Natronomonas pharaonis DSM 2160: one gene and its partner. The main gene of each other region encodes a partner of the protein of the gene in region 2 in a complex. Links are inferred from orthologs where the notes say so. Each region holds a gene or a part of one and is shown on either strand. Other genes may lie near its edges.

Region 1 (5,814 bases), 2.1 Mb from region 2 along the record:
CGACGACTTCAACACCCGCGAGGCGCTGTCGGCGCTTTTCGACCTCGCAAGCGCCATCAACAGCCACCTCGACGACCGCGACCGCTACGACTACCGGGCGCTACGCCGAGGTATCGAGGCGTTCGAGCGGCTCGGCGGGGACGTCCTCGGCTTCGACTTCGACGGCAGCGCCGACGGCGAGGCGGCGCTGGCTGGCGAGCTCGTCGAGCTCTTGCTCGAGGTCCGAGAGGCCGAACGCGAGGCCGAAAACTACGAACGGGCCGACAAAATCAGAGACGACATCGAGGCCCTCGGCGTCGAGATACAGGACACCGACGACGGCGCTGAGTACCGACTGTAGGCAAAACACACATATTTCGGTGTAAAAAAGCGTGCGTATGCCGCCCGAGCCCCTCCAGTCCAACGGCTCCTGTCCCGAGCAGACAGCCGACAGCGAGACACCGAGCGGCGGACAGCCAGACACCAACCGGCATCGACCCAAGGCACTCGGTCGTATCGTGTATGTCTGCGCACAGGCCGGTTCGGCCGCGTTCTTTGTCGGAATTGCCCTCGCAGGGGCGGTCGTTCGGCTCCGGGAACCGGAGCGTCAACTGGCCGAAATAGACGCCCCGAAGTCGGCGTTTAGCACACTACCGGACACGACCGAAGCGCTGCTGTGGACCCTGTTTCAAGCCCACGGCGTCGATATCACCGTCAGGGAGAGCAGTACTGCCCCGGAAACGTCTGCGGCCATCGCGGACGCAGCCATCGTCGACCCTAGCTGGCTTGTTGTGGCCGTGCCGCTCGTGCTGCTCGCTGCCGGGGGTGCCGCCACCGCGGCTCTTGCTCCCCAGTCGCTTTGGGGGGCTGCCGGGACAGGTGCCGCTATCACGGTTGCGTACGCGCCGCTCGCGGCGCTTGCGGTGTGGCTTGCCACGTACTCGCCGTCGACGGTGACGATGGGCATCGAAGGCGACCCTGGTCCGGGAACGGCCGTGTTCGGTGACGGGTGGGCCGTCGGGTTCAGCATCGGCCCCGACCCGCTGGCCGCGGTGTTTGTTGCCGGCATCGCGTATCCAGTCGTGTTCGGGGCTGTCGGTGGTGCCGCAGCGCATCTCAAAAAGCAGAGCCGCTCAGAGCCGAGTCAGTAGCCGCCGCGAGAAGCGTCAGTCGTCCATTTCGTCGACATCAATCTCGTCCAGCGCTCGGCTGAAGACTAATCCGAGCGCGAGGTGCTGCTGCATCGCCGCCTGAATCTCGCCCCGGACTGCTTCTGTGTCATCGATAGTGTATTCCTTCGTCTGGACGAGCTCCCGCATCTCAAGTAGGTCGTCCGCTTCGAGGTCGTGCAGCATCGGATACACTGTTCCGGGGCTCAACTGTGCGCCGAAAAATCGGCTGAGGTCCTCCATGATGCCTTTCCCGTGGGTGTCCGTCGAACGAAGGCCGACAAGCAAAAGCAGCAGCTCCGGCAGCGACTGCTTGATAAGTCCGTCATCGACATGGAGCGTTCCACCCTCGAACAGCGTCTCGGAAGCCTCTGTGACGACCGCTTCGGTCCGTGCCGCCGGGTCGGCGTCGTCGCGTGTTGCGTCCCCGTCCCCGAGTTCGGTCACCAGCCGCTCCAGCGTCGGTTCGACGTTACCTTGGGAGCTCATTCGTCAACCACCTGCGTGTGAGGCATACTCGCACAAAGAGAGTCATGTTATATAAATGTCCGGTAATGGAAGGTCAACAAAAACAGTGAAAAGAAGGTGCGACGACGGCTGCTCGTGATGCTTGGCGGCTACGTGAAAAGAATTGGACAGATTAACACACCCATCAGATTCGCCCGTCGCGCCCGGTATCGGGCCGGAACAAGGCCAACAACGGCGGCAGCGGCATACGCTACGACACCGACGGCACCGGCAAAGAGAAACGATACTGCCGCGAGGCCACAAAGCAGCGCCACCGAAAGCCGGGCAGGGTCGAGCGCGCCGACGACAGCGAGATATCTGTCGCCGACGAGTGGAACGGCGACCACGCCAACGAGCGCTGAGACGCCGACCGAAGCGAGCAGGTGGGGGACCGAAAGCGGGACCGACGCCGCCTCGACAGCGACGAGAACGCCTGTCCGCGGCGACCCGAGGGCGATGAGCGCAAAGAGCGCAAAGACCGTGTTTGCTGTATTAACGCCGGATGTGGCGACGATGAACCCCCGGGCACCGTACCGGCCGGGGACGGCAAGCAGCGCAAACGTCGCGGCGATGGCACTGGAGACCGCCGGGACGTAGCCAACAACTGCGCCGGCAGCGGTCCCCAGTCCCGCGAGTCCGGTGACGCTCCGCCCCGAGGCAGCGATTTCGGGGCCGTCCTGTGGCGGAATGCCGTCGCCGCTAATGGCGTCGACGAGCACCGGCGCGCCGAAGAGCCCGGCAAAAAGCGGCGCAAGCATTCCGCCAGCAGAAAGCGGCGCTTCGGGCGAAAGCGAAAGCGTCGCGACGCCTAGCAGGCCGCTCAACCCGAACGAGACGGCGGCGACGAGCTTGCGACCCGGAGTGGGCTCTGTCAGGACGAGTGCCGCCGCGACAGCCATCAAGACGAGCGATAGGTGTGCCCGAAGAACGGGCCACACCGCCGTCATCAGCCGCGTTATCGGAACGGCGAGTGGGACCGCAAGCGCGACCGCGATGCCGCTACCGAGTGCCGATAGGCGCAGCGCTTCACGCCCACGCCCCTCCAACACGAGCCGGTGGCCGGGGAGCGCGGCGACGGCCATCGCCGGGTCGGGGACGCCGAGCGCGAGCGTCGGGACGATTTCGAGGAACGTGTGGACAACCCCAGCGGAAAGCATCGCCATCCCGACGTACAGCGGCGGCCCCGGTACCGACGGGGCAATGCCAGCAAGCAGCAGCGCCATGTTGTTGGCGTGCAGTCCCGGGACAAGCCCGCTCGCGGTGCCGAGCGCGATGCCCGCCGCGACGAACCCGAGGGCGACTGCCGTCTCTCTCGGCGCGAGAACCACTTCCATCGGAGCGTCTGGCGTCGCTATCCTACATAAGCCGCCGGGAGCGACACGGCCGGGCCGGTAGCTGTCGCTGGGTGAGAGAAAAAACGGGAGAAGGTGGTGTCGGCGTTATCCGAACAGTTCGCCGAGGCCTTCGCCGCCGTCCTCGTCGTCGCCGTCGTCTTCGGCTTCCTCTTCGGCTTCCTCGGCCTCGTCGGCGTCGCCGCCTTCGTCGGCTTCCTCGGCCTCGTCGGCCTCGGCAGCGCCGCCCGCGGCAGCGCCACCAGCGCCGCCAGCGGGGACGGCTGCGGCCGTCTCGATGGCCTCCTCGACGTCGACGTCCTCGAGTGCGGCGACAAGCGCCTTCACACGGGACTCTTCGACGTCGACGCCGGCCGCGTCGAGAACGTCAGTGAGGTTGTCTTCGTTGAGCTCTTCGCCAGATTCGTGCAGGATGAGTGCTGCGTAAACGTATTCCATTGTAAATCACCCGAACATGTCGCCGAGCGCGTCGCCACCGTCGCCGTCTTCCTCGTCGGCGTCGTCGGCGTCGTCGGCATCGTCAGCATCGTCAGCATCGCTTTCGTCTGTCTGTTCTACGTTGCCGGTATCGTCCTCGTCGTCAGCCTCGGCAGCCGAATCGGCTGCAGCCGGCTGTTCGACGTCCTGGAGTTCCTCCGGGAGCGCCTCCTCGTCGTCGATCTGGGCCGCGAGCGCACGAACCTGTGCGTCGGCCTTCGAGACGAGGTCGTCGGCGAGGTCGGGGCTCTCGACAGCAGCCGACAGCCCGACGGATTTGGCTTCGCCAGCGGCCTTCGCAAGCATCGACGGCGCGGTGCGCGCGGTCGGATACTCGGCGTTGACCGAGAGGTTGCGAGCGGCGCTTGCGGCCGACTCGATGTCGGTCCGGTAGGACTCGACATCGATGTCGAGTTCCTCGGGGGAGAACAGCACGCCCTCCGAAGAGACACCGCGGAGGTCAAGGCCGACCTCCTTCGGCTCGATACCGAGCTCGCTCAGGACGTTCGATAGGTCCGAGGAGACCTCCTCGCCGGCCGAAAGGACCGTCGAATCCTCAACGACCTTGATGGAGCCGCCCTCGATGCGGGCGTTGGCGCCGACCTGCTGGAGGTCGCCGACGAACGGCCCGGGGTCGACGCCGGTGTCGCCCTCCGGAATGACGATGTCGTTGGGGGCGACCTCGCCAGCGTTGATGGGCGCGGGCGTCTTGGACTCTTCGAGCTGCTGGTAGAGTCCGAAGGGGTTGTCGTTCGTGCCGATGAGCCCGACCTGCCCTTCGACGTGCTCGACGAGTTCTCCGAGGCCGTCGCCGCCCTCGTTGAGAGCCCGTTCCATCAGGGTGTTCCGCGAGACGCGCAGCGCAGCGGTGCCGTGTAGGTCACGGCGCATGTCCTGCAGCTGGCGGCTCGGAATGCCGGTGATATCGACGACACCGACGGACTCGTAGCGTTCGAGGAACGCCACGAGCTCGTCAATTTCTTCCTGCTTCCACTCAGGGATCGTCTCGGTTTTGCGAGCTTCGGCGCTCATGCGGGCACCTCCACAGCTGGCCCCATCGTCGTCTTAACGTACACCGTATCGATGTTCTGGGGGCCTTTTTCCAGATCCGTGAACAGGCGTCGAAGGATGACGTCGACGTTGTCGGCGATAGCATCGGCGTCCATATCCTCCGCGCCGACGCGCGTGTGGAACGTGCGCCGTTCGCCGGACCGGACCTGTACGGTGTTCTTCATCCGGTTGACCGTCTCGACGACATCGTCGTCGGGCTGCAGGGGCGTCGGCATCTTCCCTCGGGGGCCGAGCACGGTCCCGAGGTACCGACCGATGTCCTGCATCAGGTCAGCCTCCGCGATGAAGAAGTCGGTCTCATCAGCGAGATCTTTCGCCGCATTGTCGTCGTCTCCGAGGTCTTCGAGGTCGTCGCTGTCGAGTACATCGTCAGCAACGTCCTCGGCACGGAGGGCGGTTTCGCCCTCTGCGAAGACGACGATATGCGTGTCCTGGCCCGTACCCGAAGGTAGGACGATGCTCTCGTCCACCCGGTTGTTGGGGTCTGCTAGGTCTAGGTCGCGCAGGTTGATAGCGAGGTCGACCGTCTCACGGAAGTTCCGCTCGGGTGACTCGCTCATTGCGCGAGATACTGCGTCCTCTATCGAATCTGCCATCGTTCACCTCCGTAGTTGCAGCCACATGGGCTACTACGGCGTGAAACAGGCTACGCCTGTCTCATTTCGAGGGATGGGGATGACCTACTTAAGGCCGTCGAACCAGCGGCGGTATGCCGACCGCTCCCATCGGTAGCGACAGCGATATCGCACGCGGCGAGAAGCGAATAAAGAGCGACGCTCGGCTTAGGCCGCCGGCTCGGCTTCGGCGAAGACGTCGTCGAACTCGCCGTTGTCGAGCCGCTGGTTGAACGTTCGGGCGTCCTCGCCCTCGATGGTAACACCGAGGGAAACGCAGGTGCCGGCGACTTCCTTGGCGGCGTTGCGGGTGTCGTAAGCAAGCAGGTCAGGGAGCTTCTGCTCTGCGACCGTCTTGAGCTGTTCGGCGGACATGTCGGCGACGAACTCCTCGTTGGGCTCGCCGGAGCCGGTCTCGAAGTCGAGTTCGTCCTTGATAAGCGCCGCCGTCGGCGGGACACCGACGTCGATATCGAAGGAACCGTCGTCATCGTAGTCGATGGTGACGGGGACTTCGGTGCCGTCGAAGGCTTCAGTCTGGTCGTTAATCTCGTTGACAACCGCTTGCACGTCAACCGGCGTCGGGCCGAGTTCGGGGCCGAGCGGCGGCCCGGGGTCGGCCTGCCCGCCGGCGACGAGCACTTC
Region 2 (5,879 bases):
TGCTGTGCCACTTCGGCGAGGACCTCTTCGTCCGGCGACTGATTGACGGTGGCGTCGGCGACGAACACGACTCGGTTTTTGAACGTGAGCATGTAGACGCCCGCCGCGTAGTCGGCGTCGTCGGCCGTCCCGACGACCTGCAGCGGCGGCCGCAGCGCCGTGGGGTAGTGGTTCGTTAGCCCCGTCAACATCGCGTCGGCGTCGCCCATCTCGACCATGACGCTTGCCAGATAGTTGCCGTCGCGTACCCGCCCGTCGGCCTCGCGGCGTGTGACCCCGTTCCGCTTGCGGAGTTCGTAGAGCCGCTCGGCGTAGGGGTCGAGTTCGTCGGTCGCCGGGTCGACGATTTCCGGGTCGAAATCCAGCCCGAGTTCGGCGGCCTGCTCCCAGATGGCCCGCTTGTCCCCGACGAGGATGGGATGGGCGATACCCTGCTCGACGAGCTGATACGCGGCACGAATCATTTTCGGGTCGTCGCCCTCGGCGAGGACGAGCCGCTTGGGCTCGCTTTTGGCCTTGTTGAGGACGACCCGCATCATCTCTCTGGACTTGCCCAGCCGTGCCTCCAGTTCTTCTCGGTAGGTGTCGAGGTCGAGGTCGTCCCGCGCGACGCCGCTTTCCATCGCCGCCTCCGCGACGGCTCCGGAAACCTCGAAGAGAACGCGTGGGTCAAGCGGCTTCGGGATGATGTACTCGGGGCCGAACTGCAGCGGCTGGTCGCCGTAGGCCTTGACGACGGCGTCGGGTACGTCCTGCTTTGCGAGATTCGCGAGCGCTTCGGCGGCCGCCACCTTCATCTCCTGGTTGATTTCGGTCGCTCTGACATCGAGCGCGCCGCGGAAGATGAACGGAAACCCGAGGACGTTGTTGACCTGATTGGGATAATCCGAGCGCCCTGTCGCCATGATGACCGTGTCGTCGCGGGCCTGCTTGGCCGCCTCGTAGCCGATTTCCGGCTCCGGATTGGCCATCGCGAAGATAATCGGGTCTTCAGCCATCGACTGGACCATCTCGGGCGAGACGATACCGCCGACAGAGAGGCCGACAAAGACATCGGCACCCGCTATCGCATCCGCGAGGTCGCCGCCGGCTGGCTCGGCGAACGGCTCGACGTAGCTGTGGGGGTCGTCGTTTGCGACCCGGTCTTCGGTGATGATGCCGTCGATATCGCACATCGTGATGTTTTCCGGGGCAACACCCAGCGAGACGTAAAACTCCGCCGTCGCGGTCGCGGCCGCTCCGGCCCCGGAAAACGTTATGTTGAGGTCCGATATCGACTTGTCGGCGATTTCGCAGGCGTTGAGCAGGGCGGCTCCGGAGATGATGGCGGTGCCGTGCTGGTCGTCGTGGAACACCGGGATGTCCATCTGCTCTCGGAGATAGGATTCGATTTCGAAACACTCCGGTCCCGAAATGTCTTCGAGATTGATACCGCCGAACGTCGGCTCCATCCGGGCAACCGACTCGGCGAAGGCCGCGGGGTCGTCCTCATCGAGTTCAATATCGAAGACGTCGATGTCGGCAAAGCGCTTGAAGAGGACGCCCTTGCCCTCCATGACCGGCTTCGAGGCCTGTGCGCCGATATCTCCCAGTCCGAGCACGGCCGTGCCGTTCGAGACGACCCCGACCATGTTCCCCTTGGTGGTGTATGTGTAGGCGGCCTCGGGGTCGTCGGCGATCTCCGAACAGGGGGCTGCCACTCCCGGTGAATACGCTAACGAGAGGTCTCGCTGGGTGTTTGTCGGCTTCGTCGTCGAAATCTCGAGCTTGCCCGGCGGGTCGGTACGATGATACTCAAGGGCGTCCTCCTCCAGTCCCATAGGTAAACTGGCGGCACGCAGGGTAATGAGTGGTGGTGACTAATCGTCGATGAAAGACCACGAAGAATACGGCGGCGTCCGGATACACACGGGAGAACCGGACGGCCGTCAGCGACCGACGGCCGCCGGAGCGTCTAGAAGTAGTCGATCTGCTCGGGCAGTTCGAGCTTCATGCCCTTCCGCTCGCGGATCTCATCGATAGTTTCCGGCTGGAGGTTATCAGCCATAACGCGGAAGCCGGCGTTTTCGGTGTTCCAGGACGCACGCCCCTCCGTGGCGCTTCGGATGTCGCTGGAGAAGCCGATCATCTCGTCGACGGGGGCGACGCCCTCGACGACCATCAGGTCGCCTTCTTGGTACATATCGTCGACGCGGCCACGTCGGCCCTGAATCTCGCCGGAGGCCGCACCCATGTGCTCGTTGGGCACGTCGATGCGGACTTCCTGAATTGGCTCCAGCAGCTTGATTTCGGCGTCGATGAGCGCGTTGTGAACCGCCTCGCGGACGGCGGGGATGACCTGTGCCGGACCGCGGTGGATAGCGTCCTCGTGGAGACGGGCGTCGTGCAGGCGGATGAGTGCGCCTTCGACGGGCTCGGCGGCCAGCGGGCCGTCGTTGAGAGCTTCTTCGAGCCCTTCGACGACCAGCTCCATCGTCTCGTTGAGGTGCTGGATACCCTTCGTGTCGTCGATGAAGACGTTGGTGTTGTGGATGGTCTCGACGTTCTGGGCCGTATCCTTGTCCATGCCCTGCTCCATCAGCTCTTCACGGCGTTCGAGCTCGGGCATGTCCATCGAGACATCGCCCATCTTGATGGTCTCGACGATATCGTCTTCAAGCGGCTCGACGGTGATGTAGAACCGGTTGTGGTTGTTCGGGGAGCGCCCTTCGACCTCGCGGGACTCCTGCTGGGGCGCCTCACGGAAGACGACGATGGGTTCGCCGGTGTTGACCGGGATTCCCTGGTTGCGCTCGATACGCTGGGTGATGACTTCGAGGTGAAGTTCGCCCTGTCCGGAGATGAGGTGCTCGCCGGTGTCTTCGTTAATTTCGATCTGAATCGTCGGGTCCTCTTTGGCGACCTGCTGGAGCGTCTCGATGAGCTTCGGCAGGTCGTCCATGTTCTTTGCCTCGACGGACTTCGTGATGACCGGCTCGGAGATGTGTTCGATGGACTCGAACGGCGTCATCTCGACGGACGAAACCGTCGAGCCGGCGATAGCGTCTTTGAGCCCCGTGACTGCGGCGATGTTACCTGCGGGGACGCGTTCGACCTCCTCGCGCTCGCCGCCCATGTAGATACCGACGCTCTGGACCCGGTTCGTCCCGGCGGTTCCGGAGACATAGAGGTCTTGGCCCTTCTCGATGGTGCCGGAGAAGACACGGCCTGCGGCGATTTCGCCGGCGTGGGGGTCGATACCGATGTCGGTGACCATCATGACGAGTTCGCCGTCCTCGTTGACAAGCTCCATCGCTTCGGCGACCTCGGAGTCCGCGTCGCCACGCCAGATACGCGGAATACGACGGGGCTGGGCGTCGACCGGGTTCGGGAAGTGCTCACAGACCATGTCGAGGACGACATCGGAAAGCGGCGTTCGCTCGTGGAGCTCCTGCCGCTTGTCGGCTCGTTCGAGCTCGATGATTTCGCCGAAGTCCATCCCCGTCCGCTGCATGGACGGCATCGAGACGCCCCACTTGTAGAGGGCGGACCCGAAGCCGACGGTCCCGTCCTCGACGGAAACCGTCCAGTCTTCGTTGATGTCGTCCATCTCCTCGGTCATCCCGCGGATGAGCTCGTTGACATCGCCGATGACGCCGGTCAGCCGCTGCTGCATCTCCTCGGGTCCTTCCTGTAGCTCGGAGATGAGGCGGTCGACCTTGTTGATAAACAGCGTCGGCTTGACGCCCTCACGGAGCGCCTGCCGGAGAACCGTCTCCGTCTGGGGCATTGCGCCCTCGACGGCGTCGACGACCACGAGCGCGCCGTCGACAGCACGCATCGCACGCGTCACGTCTCCGCCGAAGTCGACGTGGCCGGGGGTGTCGATGAGGTTGATGAGGTGGTTTTCGTCCTCGTACTCGTGGGTCATCGAAACGTTTGCGGCGTCGATGGTGATGCCGCGTTCCTGCTCGTCTTCTTCGGTGTCCATCGCGAGCTGCTCGCCGGCGGTCTCGTCGGAAATCATGCCGGCGCCGGCCAGCAGGTTGTCGGTAAGCGTCGTCTTGCCGTGGTCGACGTGAGCGGCGATGGCGATGTTCCGGATCTGCTCCGGCTCGTCCATAAGCCGTTCACACTCCTGTACAATTTTCTTGCGTCGGCCCATTATACAGTCACGTTCCGAAAGCAAGGTGAAAAGGATAGTGTTTTGCGATTTGGGTGGACAACGCGTACCGAGCGGGCCGAACTGTCCTCCGCTCGCGGGTCGCCGCCTGCGAAACAGTCAAACGTCCGCGGCGACTGGTAATAGTTGACATGGATATTCGAGTGCGGGGTGACGGACCGGCCGCACCGTTTCTCAGCGCCCGCGATATGCTCGACACCGAGTACGGCCTCGAACGGCCGGTCGTCGTCGACATCAGAGACGACCCTGACGAGCGAACGATGGTTGGCCATTACGACGACCGCCACGAACTCGTCGTCTCACGGCGCGCGGCGACCTCGGCGATGGCCAGAGAGTTGGCCCTCCATGAGTTCGCGCATATGGCTCGCTACGAACAGGCCCATCCTTCCCATCTCCAGTCGACCGAGGAGGCGCTGTTTCTCGCCTTGGCCGGCCGCAGCGTCGAACAGCGGAAGCTGAGTCACTGTTACCAGATAGCAAATCACATGAAAGATATCTACGCCGACGACATCACCCTCGATATTGGGCCGACCGACAAGCTGGTGTCGTTTCTTGAGTCGTCGTTGGCCCGAGCGTTGGCCGACTCGCCGCCATCACCGCCCGAGGATGGCCGGCGGCTCCGACCGGGTGCTGACCCGGAAATCACGGTCGTCAATGCCGCCTTCGCGCTGGCGCTTTTGGAGCGACACGATGCAATCGATGCCGACCACCGGCTCTACGACCTCGCGAGCGCTGCGGCGGCCGATGCGCCGTCGGTGTCGCTTTCGGCGTTCAAGCGGCGCTTTCGGTCGCTGGAAGACGACCCTGACGAGTCAGCCTACCGGAAAGCCCTCGTCGACGCTACCCGCGAATACGTTCTCTCCGATACCGGTCAGGCGGCCGACTAGGCGTCGACGATGCGGACCAGCCGGTCGTCGGATTCGGTCGGGAACGGGCCGTCGGCCCGACCATCGCGGTTCGATGTGACCGCGTACAGCTCCCCGTCCGGGCCCTGCTCGACGTGTCTGATGCGGCCGAGTTCGTCCTCGAACCGCTCGTGGACGACCGCCTCGTAGCTCGGGTGAAGCCACGGCGCGTCGTAGCGCTTCCCGCCGATGTCAGGGACCGATTCGCCGACTGTGACGACGTATAGCGTCTGCGAGCCGAGTCCGCCGACGAGAAACCGGTTCCGGAGCGACGGCACTTCGCTGCCGGTGTAGAAGACGGCTCCCGATGGGGCCCACGTCTCTTCCATGCCGGTGTTGACAAGCGGGCTCGTCACGCCGTCGGCCGCGTCGTAGCGCTCGTACTCGTCGTTGACACCGGGGCCGTTCCGGACGGCCGGCCAGCCGTGGTCTTCGCCGGGACCGATTATCTGCACCTCGTCGCGGGCCGCCGGGCCGTGCTCCGAGGCTATCGGCGTCCCGTCCGGCATGAACGAAAGCCCCTGCGCGTTCCGATGGCCGTAGCTGTAGACGCGTGGGTCGCCGACATCGGGGTTCGACGCTGGTGCGGTGCCGTCGGGGTTGAGCCGGAGTACCTTCCCCGCCAGCCGGTCCGGGTCGGCGCTCAACTGCTCGTCGCCGGCGTCGCCGGTCGTCACCCACAGGTAGTTCCGGGGGCCGAAGACGAGCCGCGACCCGTTGTGGAAGCTGTCGCCCGGGATGTCGTCGATGATGATTGTCTCCTCGGGCTCTTCGCCCGCCAGGTCGAAGTACACCAACCGGTTCCGGTAGTC

Evidence for each region. Proteins that work in one complex are often made in the same cells at the same time.
Region 1: the proteins of NP_RS00325 (region 2) and rpl12p are in contact, whole or in part, in a crystal structure (PDB 5H7L), measured with the Pyrococcus horikoshii proteins. The link is inferred for Natronomonas pharaonis DSM 2160 from one-to-one orthologs. Residues at the interface, in WP_048053510.1 of Pyrococcus horikoshii: Pro161, Met164, Met165, Phe168, Ser169, Ile172, Val195, Glu196, Phe202, Leu211, Ser212, Val213, Met216, Lys222, Phe223, Asn224; in WP_010886059.1 of Pyrococcus horikoshii: Leu100, Ala101, Gly102, Leu103, Ser104, Ala105, Leu106, Phe107, Gly108.

What each region holds. Positions count from the first base shown.
Region 1 is NC_007426.1:2,159,922-2,165,735, forward strand. What follows is about bases 1,771-4,647. They hold rpl12p (50S ribosomal protein P1), read right to left. Parts: upstream 3,446-4,647; coding sequence 3,095-3,445; downstream 1,771-3,094. Other genes in these bases: NP_RS10970 (tripartite tricarboxylate transporter permease), read right to left, coding at 1,771-2,989; NP_RS10980 (50S ribosomal protein L10), read right to left, coding at 3,452-4,516; NP_RS10985 (50S ribosomal protein L1), read right to left, coding at 4,513-4,647. Also shown: cysS (cysteine--tRNA ligase), read left to right, coding at 1-340; NP_RS10960 (hypothetical protein), read left to right, coding at 378-1,130; NP_RS10965 (PadR family transcriptional regulator), read right to left, coding at 1,146-1,637; more of NP_RS10970, read right to left, coding at 1,766-1,770; more of NP_RS10985, read right to left, coding at 4,648-5,151; NP_RS10990 (50S ribosomal protein L11), read right to left, coding at 5,338-5,814. UniProt on the Methanocaldococcus jannaschii protein: Forms part of the ribosomal stalk, playing a central role in the interaction of the ribosome with GTP-bound translation factors.
Region 2 is NC_007426.1:59,803-65,681, reverse strand. The notes cover bases 1,550-4,491. They hold NP_RS00325 (elongation factor EF-2), read right to left. Parts: upstream 4,145-4,491; coding sequence 1,955-4,144; downstream 1,550-1,954. Other genes in these bases: NP_RS00320 (DUF5781 family protein), read left to right, coding at 4,294-4,491; NP_RS00330 (NADP-dependent malic enzyme), read right to left, coding at 1,550-1,820. Also shown: more of NP_RS00330, read right to left, coding at 1-1,549; more of NP_RS00320, read left to right, coding at 4,492-5,049; NP_RS00315 (PQQ-dependent sugar dehydrogenase), read right to left, coding at 5,046-5,879. UniProt on the Methanocaldococcus jannaschii protein: Catalyzes the GTP-dependent ribosomal translocation step during translation elongation.